DNA from 3 places in the Pectobacterium parmentieri genome. Region 3 is predicted to be linked to each of the others. Evidence: riboswitches for the same ligand, from Rfam matches in the RefSeq annotation. Region 3 holds a riboswitch; each other region holds the start of a gene.

Region 1 (3,276 bases), 1.1 Mb from region 3:
TTTTTTATCTGAATTTGGCTCTCTTCCATCACCTCACGCACGACCGTCTGTTCTAGCGTTTCGCCCACTTCTACAAATCCAGCCAGCACGGTGTACATGTTTCCGCGATGCCGATTGTGCTGCGCCAGCAAAATCTCCTTGCCACGGCGAATCGCGACAATGATGCAGGGGGCGATCTGCGGATAATAACGTTCTTTGCAGTGGCCGCATAAGCACGCCAACTCCGTTTTGCTCTGCACCATTTCATGGCCACAGTAACCGCAAAAACGATGGGAGCGATAGAATTCAGCCAACTGCACGCCTCGCCCCGCCAGTTGGAATAAGCCCACGTCTTGATCGAGCAATTGGCGAACGGACGCCATACCCGTATCCCGCCCCTGGCACACCAGCCAGGCAGGCTGCCCTTGCCATTCGCCAATCTGGCGAGCCACTTTCCCTTGCAACGACCACTCTATAGCCGTTCCGCGTGGCAATTCCCCTTGGGGAAGCCAAATTTGTATCGCATCGCTAACTATCCACCAGCCGGTTTCATCACCTTTTAGCGTCTGTTCCATATCTTTTTATTGCTCCATTGCCACTTCACTGGCATTTTACATTCAGAGTGATTACATAAGTTTTATAACTGGGATTTCAGTTATTTCTTACCGTTCACGGAGTCAACAATGCTAAACCAGCTACAAAGTCTGACTGAATACGTTGGTGGCAATAATGCGTTAATCGACCAATGGCTACAAGCGCGTAAGCAGCTTCTGGTGGCTTACTATCATCTGGTTGGCATCAAGCCGAACAAGGAAGCGCTTTCTCTTTTGGATGAAGAAGCATTGGATCATTTTTGCCAGAATCTGGTGGACTATCTTTCTACCGGCCACTTTCATTTATACGAAAAGATGCTGCATGAAGCAGCGACCCACAGCGAACAAGTATTAGCGCTTTCCACACAACTCGACCTCGCCCTGCAAAACAATACACAGCAAATCATGACGTTTTACGATAGCCATCTGGCAGCCGCTATCGATGATGATAACTGTCTTGAATTCCAGCAGGCACTTTCCAGCGTCGGCGAAGCATTAGAAGAGCGTTTTACGTTAGAAGACAACATGATTACGCAGGTTTACGATAACTAGTCGTCATTTGTCGTTATTTAAGAACATCATCACACGCTGTACAGGCAAAAGCGGCACGCTTTGACATCCGCGTTTTGCCGTCATACAGTGTAGGGGTTTTATTGACCCGTCTAACAGACGGGCAAATCTTGTCGGAGTGCCTAGCGTGCTTGTGTTTCGTTTTTACGGAACCTATAAGTGCACAGGCTGAGACCGTTAATTCGGGATCCGCGGAACCTGATCGGGTTAATACCTGCGAAGGGAACAAGAGTAATGCACTTCATTAAGCTCACGGCTGCGTATTTCTATATACCTGCTCTGATGCTCAATATCATTATTACTCCCTCCGGCTCCAGACAAGCAATCTTCCCTTTACGTCTTACAGGAACTTGCTATGTCTACAGAACCAGTGCTGTCCAAATCAGGCCGCCGTGAGCAACGCGCCGCCGCCCAACAGTTTATTGAAACCTTACAGGGAACCGCCTTTCCCAATTCCCAACGCATTTACCTTGCAGGCTCGCGCGACGACATCGCCGTACCGATGCGTGAAATTCAGCTCAGCCCGACGCTACTCGGCGGCGGCAAAGACAATCCCCAATACGAACCTAATGAGCCGATCCCGGTTTACGATACGTCAGGGCCGTATGGCGATCCCGCAGCCCAACCCGATGTCCGCGTTGGGTTAGCGAAGCTACGCGCCAACTGGATTGCAGAGCGTCACGACACCGAAGCGTTATCCGGCGTTAGCTCCGATTTTACCCAGCAACGTCTGGCAGATGCGGGTCTGGATCATCTGCGCTTCGAGCATTTGCCACGGCCTTTACGTGCCAAAGCGGGCAAACGCGTCACCCAGCTTCACTATGCACGGCAGGGGATAATTACCCCGGAAATGGAATTTATCGCCATTCGCGAAAATATGGGACGCGAACGCATTCGCGGTGAAGTGCTGCGCCAGCAGCATCCTGGGCAAAGTTTCGGTGCCCTCCTGCCGGAAAACATCACGCCGGAGTTTGTCCGTCAGGAAGTGGCCGCCGGGCGCGCCATTATTCCTTCAAACATCAACCACCCCGAGTCGGAGCCGATGATTATCGGGCGCAATTTTCTGGTGAAGGTGAACGCCAATATCGGTAATTCCGCGGTGACATCCTCCATCGAAGAAGAGGTGGAAAAGCTGGTCTGGTCTACCCGCTGGGGTGCGGATACAGTGATGGACCTCTCAACTGGCCGCTATATTCACGAAACCCGCGAGTGGATCCTGCGCAACAGCCCGGTGCCCATTGGGACGGTGCCGATCTATCAGGCACTGGAAAAAGTGAATGGCATGGCAGAAAACCTGAACTGGGAAATGTTCCGCGATACGCTGCTGGAGCAGGCTGAGCAAGGAGTGGACTATTTCACTATCCACGCGGGCGTACTGCTGCGCTACGTACCGCTGACGGCCAAACGCCTGACTGGCATCGTCTCACGCGGGGGTTCCATCATGGCGAAGTGGTGTCTGTCGCATCACAAAGAGAGCTTCCTGTACGAACACTTCCGTGAAATTTGTGAAATCTGCGCCGCTTATGACGTCGCGCTGTCGCTGGGTGACGGGTTACGCCCAGGCTCCATTCAGGATGCCAACGACGAAGCTCAGTTCGCCGAGCTGCATACGCTGGGAGAGCTAACCAAAATCGCCTGGGAATACGACGTACAGGTGATGATCGAAGGCCCCGGCCACGTTCCGATGCAGATGATCCGCCGCAACATGACCGAAGAGTTGGAGCACTGCCACGAAGCACCATTCTATACGCTCGGCCCGCTGACCACCGATATCGCACCGGGTTACGATCACTTTACCTCTGGTATCGGTGCCGCCATGATCGGCTGGTTCGGCTGTGCAATGCTCTGCTACGTGACGCCGAAAGAGCATCTCGGTTTGCCGAACAAAGAAGATGTCAAACAGGGACTGATTACCTACAAGATCGCCGCCCACGCCGCCGACTTGGCGAAAGGTCATCCCGGGGCGCAAATCCGTGATAACGCTATGTCGAAAGCCCGCTTCGAATTCCGCTGGGAAGATCAGTTTAATCTGGCGCTCGATCCCCAAACGGCACGGGCCTACCACGATGAAACGCTGCCGCAGGAATCTGGCAAAGTCGCCCATTTCTGTTCCATGTGCGGCCCTAAATTCTGC
Region 2 (3,276 bases), 2.2 Mb from region 3:
GGCGGGTTCAAACAGGAAACTCGTGAACATGCCGGTCGAAACAATCACCCATTCGGTACGCAGTTGGCTACGTAGCAACTGTCTCACGTCGTACTGTTCATCAAAAACTGGATGGCCGCTTTTTCGCCCCACAACGTCATAGTCAACGCCAAATTGCCAAGGGAAATAGCGCGTGACGTTGGCAGCCAACACCGCTCTGGTTATTTTCATTTGAGTGCCCGGCCCTGCCACGAACCCCGAACAGTTCAATACCGTCTTATAATGCTTGAAAAGCTCCGTCAGAGCGTATTCATCAGAGGCCAGGTCGAACCCGATAACGTCAACCCCTAATGCACGGAGTTCGGTCAGTGTTGCCATACCCTGATCCGACGGACCGTTAACGGTGTCCGGCGAAACGAGTACCGTGACCGACAACGGCAAGGCTCGCGCACGCGGTGCGAGAGCACGCAATACCGCCATACCGAGCTGCCCTGCGCCAAGCACAAGAATATCTTTCAACGCTGTTCCGCTGTCATTCATGTCTTAATTCCTTCAAAATTTCAAATTATCGCCATCATAAGGAGTCGAGTGCGTTCCCGATGAATTCAGTGTGCTAACATGCCCTGGCCTATTCATACCTGTAACTTTCAGGAAATCCAGAGATCGGGGATTATGTTATACAAAAATGCACGCATGATAAGATTCGCTCAGACCACTTCATAATTTGAAAGAATCGAATAATAAAACACGCTAGCCGCTGTCACGGCAGATACGCTGTCTACACGGTCAGCAACGTTTCATCGCAAAATGGGGAGACATCATCGTATGGATCGGTTTCAGGCCATGGAAACATTCATTCGTGTGGTCGATGCGGGTAGTTTCAAAAAAGCGGCGGAAACCCTGCATGTTCTGCCATCCACCGTCACCCGCAGCATTAAAGAACTCGAATCACATCTCGGCGCTCGGTTACTTAACCGAACGACGCGAGCACTCAGTATTACGGATGTTGGCCTGCGCTATTACGACAGTTGCAAAGCGATCTTACGGGATGTGCACGCGGCGGAAAGCGTAACGGCACAGCAAAAGGAGGAACTACAGGGAACGATCAGAATCGGAGCGACACCTTCTCTGGTCAAAAATTTCCTTATCCCGGCACTGCCCGACTTCTGTGAACGTCATCCTGGAATAAGGCTAGACTTCCACCTGGGTGATGCCACCGTGGATATTGTCCAGCAGGGTATCGATTGTGTCATCAGAACCGGAGAACCACCATTATCACGACTGGTCGCACGACACCTCGGGGCGTTCCATTGGACTATCTGCGCTTCCCCACGCTATCTTGAACAACATGGATACCCCACAACGTTAGACTCGCTCAAAGATCATGTCGCAGTGGGCTATACCCACAGCCGGGCAGGTCGTTCAGTTAGCTGGGGGTTTCACGATGAAGCTCACACCGTAGCAATTCCGCTAGCAGGACAGATCAGCGTAAATGACACCGATGCCTATCTCGCCGCTGGCGTAGCGGGTCTGGGTCTACTACGCATTGCCAGCTATATGGTGCGCCAGCAACTCTCTGATGGACATCTTGTCCGGCTGCTTCCTGATCTCGAAGCACCGCTTGAACCTATTTTCATCCTCTACCCGCAAAGCCGCCACCTCTCGCCGGTTATCCGCGCTTTTATCGACTGGTGTACCGCGCTAATCGCGCAGGAGGCCATGAAATGGTAAATGCCAACAAATAGAACACAAAAGCCTTCACGTTAAGCGAAATTGTGCACCTACTACGGCCACACCACCGCGTCTGAATGGGCATACAAGCCTGGTTTGCGCAGCCGGAACGCTGAGAACCTTTCGCTGCCCGGCTTAACCCTTTACAATGAGGCGTTCTCAACGGGGTGCGGAAAATTTTTCGCTGAGAAGATACCCGTCGAACCTGATCCGGTTAATACCGGCGAAGGGATTTGAGAGTGTGGCTTATTGCTGCCTCGAAGTCCTTTGCCACCCTATGATTCTCAGGAGTGCAAAGTGTTAAATCAATTATTACACCGTTCAGCCATCGTGCTGAAAACCAGCCTGCCTTGTCTGTTACTGCTCTCAGCATCCGCTTTCGCCAAGCCCGCGCTTACCGTTTATACCTATGATTCATTCGCTTCAGAGTGGGGTCCAGGACCTGTCATCAAGACCGCGTTTGAAAAAGAGTGCGAGTGCGAGCTGAATTTCGTCGCGCTGGAGGATGGCGCATCGCTGCTGAACCGTCTGCGTATGGAAGGAAAAAACAGCAAAGCGGATATCATTCTGGGGCTGGACAACAACCTGTTGCAGGCTGCGGAGCAAACCGGCCTATTTACACCACACGGTCAGGACACCAGCACTGTTACGGTGCCAGGGGGGTGGAGCAATAAAACGTTCGTTCCTTACGACTATGGCTATTTCGCGTTTGTATATAACAAAAACACGCTGAAGAACCCGCCGAAAAGCCTGCATGAACTGCTGGACAGCAACGCACCGTGGAAAGTGATCTATCAGGACCCGCGCACCAGCACGCCGGGACTAGGTCTGCTACTGTGGATGCAGAAAGTGTACGGCGACGACGCGCCGCAAGCCTGGCAGAAGCTGGCGAAAAAAACCGTTACCGTGACCAAAGGCTGGAGCGAAGCCTACGGCCTGTTCCTTAAAGGGGAAGCGGATCTGGTGCTAAGCTATACCACATCACCGGCCTACCACATCATCGAAGAGAAGAAAGACAACTACGCAGCGGCCACTTTCAGCGAAGGACACTATCTGCAAATCGAAATCGCCGGGCAGTTGGCTTCCAGCAAAAATCCCGAGCTGGCAAAACGCTTTATGAAGTTCATCCTGAGCCCGACTTTCCAGCAGGCTATCCCTACTACCAACTGGATGTATCCGGCGGTGAAAACTGAACTGCCTGCGGGCTTCGCGACGCTTGCCGTACCTGAGAAAGCGATGCAGTTCAGCGCACAAGAAGTCGCCGACCAAAGGACGCAGTGGATTCAGGCATGGCAACGCGCCGTCAGCCACTGATCGGCGGACGTCTGTGGCCAGGGCTACTGGCCACCACGCTGTTAATTTCCGTTGCCGTACTGGCTTTTGGCGCACTGTGGATACAGGCGCCAGAAAGCCAGTGGCGCACGCTATGGCATGACAGCTATCTCTGGCATGTCATTCGGTTTACCTTCTGGCAGGCTTTTCTCTCCGCGCTATTTTCTACCGTTCCCGCGATCTTCCTCGCCAGAGCGCTGTACCGACGGCGCTTCCCCGGCCATCGCTGGCTGC
Region 3 (3,276 bases):
TTGCTACCCCTTCATTCTTGATGGGTTAAAAGCCATGACTCCGGGAAAATTGGGTGAATTAGAAGTACAAAAACTTGGAATACTAGCCGTTGAAATGTTGGCCAGTGAGAAAAAACAGACTATTGATTGGGATTCAATGGAGATACCCTTTGATAAATTTTATAGTAATTTTGTCCGAGAAGCCCTTTATTCAAAGGATGGAAAAGTATTAACGGACTGGCTCACCGCTCTTTGTGATAATCACTTGAAATGGTCTGCACGTTCAGAACTTGTAGAAAATGAGTCTCCTTTATTAGGTTATGAAATATCAGAAGATCATCAATTCCTCTGGCCATTCGAATATCAGGCCATTAAAAATTTCCGTGCCAAACATGGCTTAAGTACCCCTGACATTGATCATCCGTTACTTAAAACACCGATGGCGATCAACCATCATCCTGATTTTAACCAATGGAAAGCACCCGAATGGTTTTATCCGTTGCTTGATAAGTTAATCGCTATCAACCCGAAGATTTCATTTGTTAAGGATCTATTCAAGTAATATAGAGTTGGTAAGTGAAAGCTAAATAGCTATATGGACACCTCGCCGATGCAAGCACGGACAGTTTTTTTCTGACAAAGTCGTCACGCACATATATTCGGCTTCGTGAGCCTCGATGAACATCCGTAATCCCTGGCCTGATTATCGCAAGGGCCTGCTGTGGCCGAGTTATTTGTCAGGTTTACAGAGAATCGGTTCTACCTGCCAGTTCATCAACGCTTCGGACTTCTTATAAATCAATTGATTACTTAGCTATATAATCCGTTCTCTGGTTTACCGGAGCCCAAGCCACCCGGGCATTTTAGTTCGCCAGCGCGACTACGGCTTTATTCACGCCGCTGCGGACAATGATACCTTTCAGCCATCGCTGGAGACTGCCGCTTCGATCTTCCCGGCGGTTCATTACCCGGTAAACCACTGAGCGGGATCCATGGATAAGCAGCCCACGTAGATAACCGTCTCCACGTTTTGTTATCCCGAGAAGCCTGACTTTTCCGCCGCTATTGTGCTCCTTCGAAACCAGGACCAAATAACTGGCAAAGTATCGTCCATTATGAAAATCGGTGCCTTCATTCAATGCGACAGTCAGGATTGATGCACGTAGCGGACCGATACCCGGAATATTTTCCAGCCGGAGTGTATCCCCGTTTTGTTAACTTATCTGCTTAGCCAAATTGTATTGATTACCGGATCAATCTCGGCGTCGACCATCCCATCTCTGATCCTCAGTATGGGGTTGATTAACCAATCTAAAGGGGGATGGCGTTTTTCTCTATGTCAGCGCGGACTGTAGTTTTTCATTTTTATCGGTGGTGGAACGGGACGAACTGGCGCTTGCTTTACGGGGGTCACTTACTTATGCTGCGAAGCGTAGTAAATGACTCGGGGTGCCCTTCTTTGTGAAGGCTGAGAAATACCCGTACCACCTGATCTGGATAATGCCAGCGTAGGGAAGTCACGGTATTCCCCACCGGTTACCGCTTTCTTCCACGCCGGTTGGGAGACCTATGAACACGCAACCCACCGACTTTTCTGCCGCTCAGGCAGCAACCTCACTCACTCAATTTCGTTCTGCTTCACCGCTGGTACACTGTTTGACCAACGATGTAGTGCAATCTTTTACTGCTAATGTGTTGTTGGCGTTGAATGCTTCGCCCGCTATGGTGGTCGATCCTGATGAAGCCGCGCAGTTCAGCGTGATGGCAGATGCGTTACTGATTAATGTTGGTACGTTGGAACGCACGCGTGCCGAGGCGATGCGTGCAGCCGTAAGCAGCGCGTATCAGGCGGGTACGCCGTGGGTGCTCGATCCCGTTGCCGTAGGTGGTTTAACTTTCCGTACTGAATTTTGCCAGGAATTGCTGACGTGGAAACCGGCGGCGATTCGCGGCAATGCGTCCGAAATCATGGCGCTTGCTGGGTTGGCCGCGCAGGGGAGGGGCGTGGATAGCACCGATGATTCGCTGGTGGCTCTCCCTGCTGCGCGCGAATTGGCCCGGCAGGTGGGGACGATTGTGGCCGTGACCGGAGCAGTGGATTATGTCACGGACGGTGAGCGCGATATGGCGGTAGCCGGCGGCGATAGCATGATGACACGCGTGGTCGGTACGGGCTGCGCGCTGTCGGCGGTGGTTGCGGGATTTGCTTCTCTGGAAGGTGATCGCTTATCCCACGTGGCGGCGGCGTGCTATGTCATGGCATTAGTAGGGCAACAGGCGGCCTTGGCGTCGCAAGGTACGGGGAGTTTTATTCCCAACTTCCTTGATCGACTCTATACCTTGCGTGCGGAGGATCTGGCATGAAACGTATCAATGCGTTGACGATTGCGGGTACCGATCCGAGTGGCGGTGCGGGGATTCAGGCGGATTTAAAAGCGTTTTCAGCCCTGGGGGCTTATGGCACCTCGGTCATTACCGCGCTAGTGGCGCAGAACACACGCGGCGTGCAGTCTGTCTACCGAATTGAGCCGGATTTTGTCGCAGCGCAGTTAGATTCCGTGTTGAGCGATGTGCGTATCGACAGCGCCAAGATTGGGATGCTGGCGCAGGCCGATATTGTTGAAACGGTTGCCGAGCGTCTGCGTCATTACACGGTTCCTTTTGTGGTGCTAGACACCGTGATGCTGGCGAAAAGCGGCGATCCGCTGCTCGCGCCTGAAGCGGTGGAGTCGATCCGCCGTGAGCTGTTGCCGCTGGTTTCCTTGATTACGCCCAACCTGCCAGAAGCCGCCGCATTGCTGAATACGTCACCTGCCACCAATGAACTGGACATGCGTGAACAGGGGGAAGCACTGCTGGCGATGGGCTGTCAGGCGGTGTTAATGAAAGGTGGTCACCTCAGTGAAGCGGAAAGCCCAGACTGGCTGTTCAGCCGACAGGCCGACCCGCAGCGCTTTAGTTCGCCGCGCGTGGATACGCGTCACACGCATGGTACGGGCTGTACGTTGTCTGCCGCGCTGGCGGCGCTGCGACCGCGTCACGATAGCTGGGGAGAGACGGTTAAGGTCGCTAAGGACTATTTACAGCAGGCGCTACAGCAGGCCGACACGCTGGAGGTCGGGCACGGGATCGGCCCCGTTCATCACTTCCATCGCTGGTGGTAAATATTGCGTACCCTAAATAATTCGAGTGGCGTGAAGTCAACGCGCACGCCGCTTGAAGTATGACGGGGATAAGTAAATCGACTTGTACTTTGTGCGACATCTTTGTCAGTAATTTCAAACTAAATTAAGCGTA

Evidence for each region. A riboswitch is a leader RNA that binds a small molecule or an ion and turns the genes downstream of it on or off. The one in region 3 is predicted to bind thiamine pyrophosphate.
Region 1: another riboswitch for thiamine pyrophosphate. It lies ahead of thiC (phosphomethylpyrimidine synthase ThiC); the one in region 3 lies ahead of thiM (hydroxyethylthiazole kinase).
Region 2: another riboswitch for thiamine pyrophosphate. It lies ahead of thiB (thiamine ABC transporter substrate binding subunit); the one in region 3 lies ahead of thiM (hydroxyethylthiazole kinase).

The regions. Positions count from the first base shown of each region.
Region 1 covers NZ_CP015749.1:3,806,627-3,809,902, forward strand. The annotation lists gene nudC (NAD(+) diphosphatase) at 1-554, opposite strand, end outside; gene A8F97_RS17285 (Rsd/AlgQ family anti-sigma factor) at 663-1,124, shown strand; TPP riboswitch at 1,247-1,384, shown strand; gene thiC (phosphomethylpyrimidine synthase ThiC) at 1,498-3,276, shown strand, end outside.
Region 2 covers NZ_CP015749.1:4,940,006-4,943,281, reverse strand. The annotation lists gene A8F97_RS22490 (aromatic alcohol reductase) at 1-519, opposite strand, end outside; gene A8F97_RS22485 (LysR family transcriptional regulator) at 805-1,710, shown strand; TPP riboswitch at 1,864-1,960, shown strand; gene thiB (thiamine ABC transporter substrate binding subunit) at 2,041-3,024, shown strand; gene thiP (thiamine/thiamine pyrophosphate ABC transporter permease ThiP) at 3,000-3,276, shown strand, end outside.
Region 3 covers NZ_CP015749.1:2,726,891-2,730,166, reverse strand. The annotation lists gene A8F97_RS12385 (hypothetical protein) at 1-541, shown strand, start outside; partial or broken gene A8F97_RS24910 (transposase) at 999-1,118, opposite strand; TPP riboswitch at 1,415-1,511, shown strand; gene thiM (hydroxyethylthiazole kinase) at 1,549-2,343, shown strand; gene thiD (bifunctional hydroxymethylpyrimidine kinase/phosphomethylpyrimidine kinase) at 2,340-3,143, shown strand.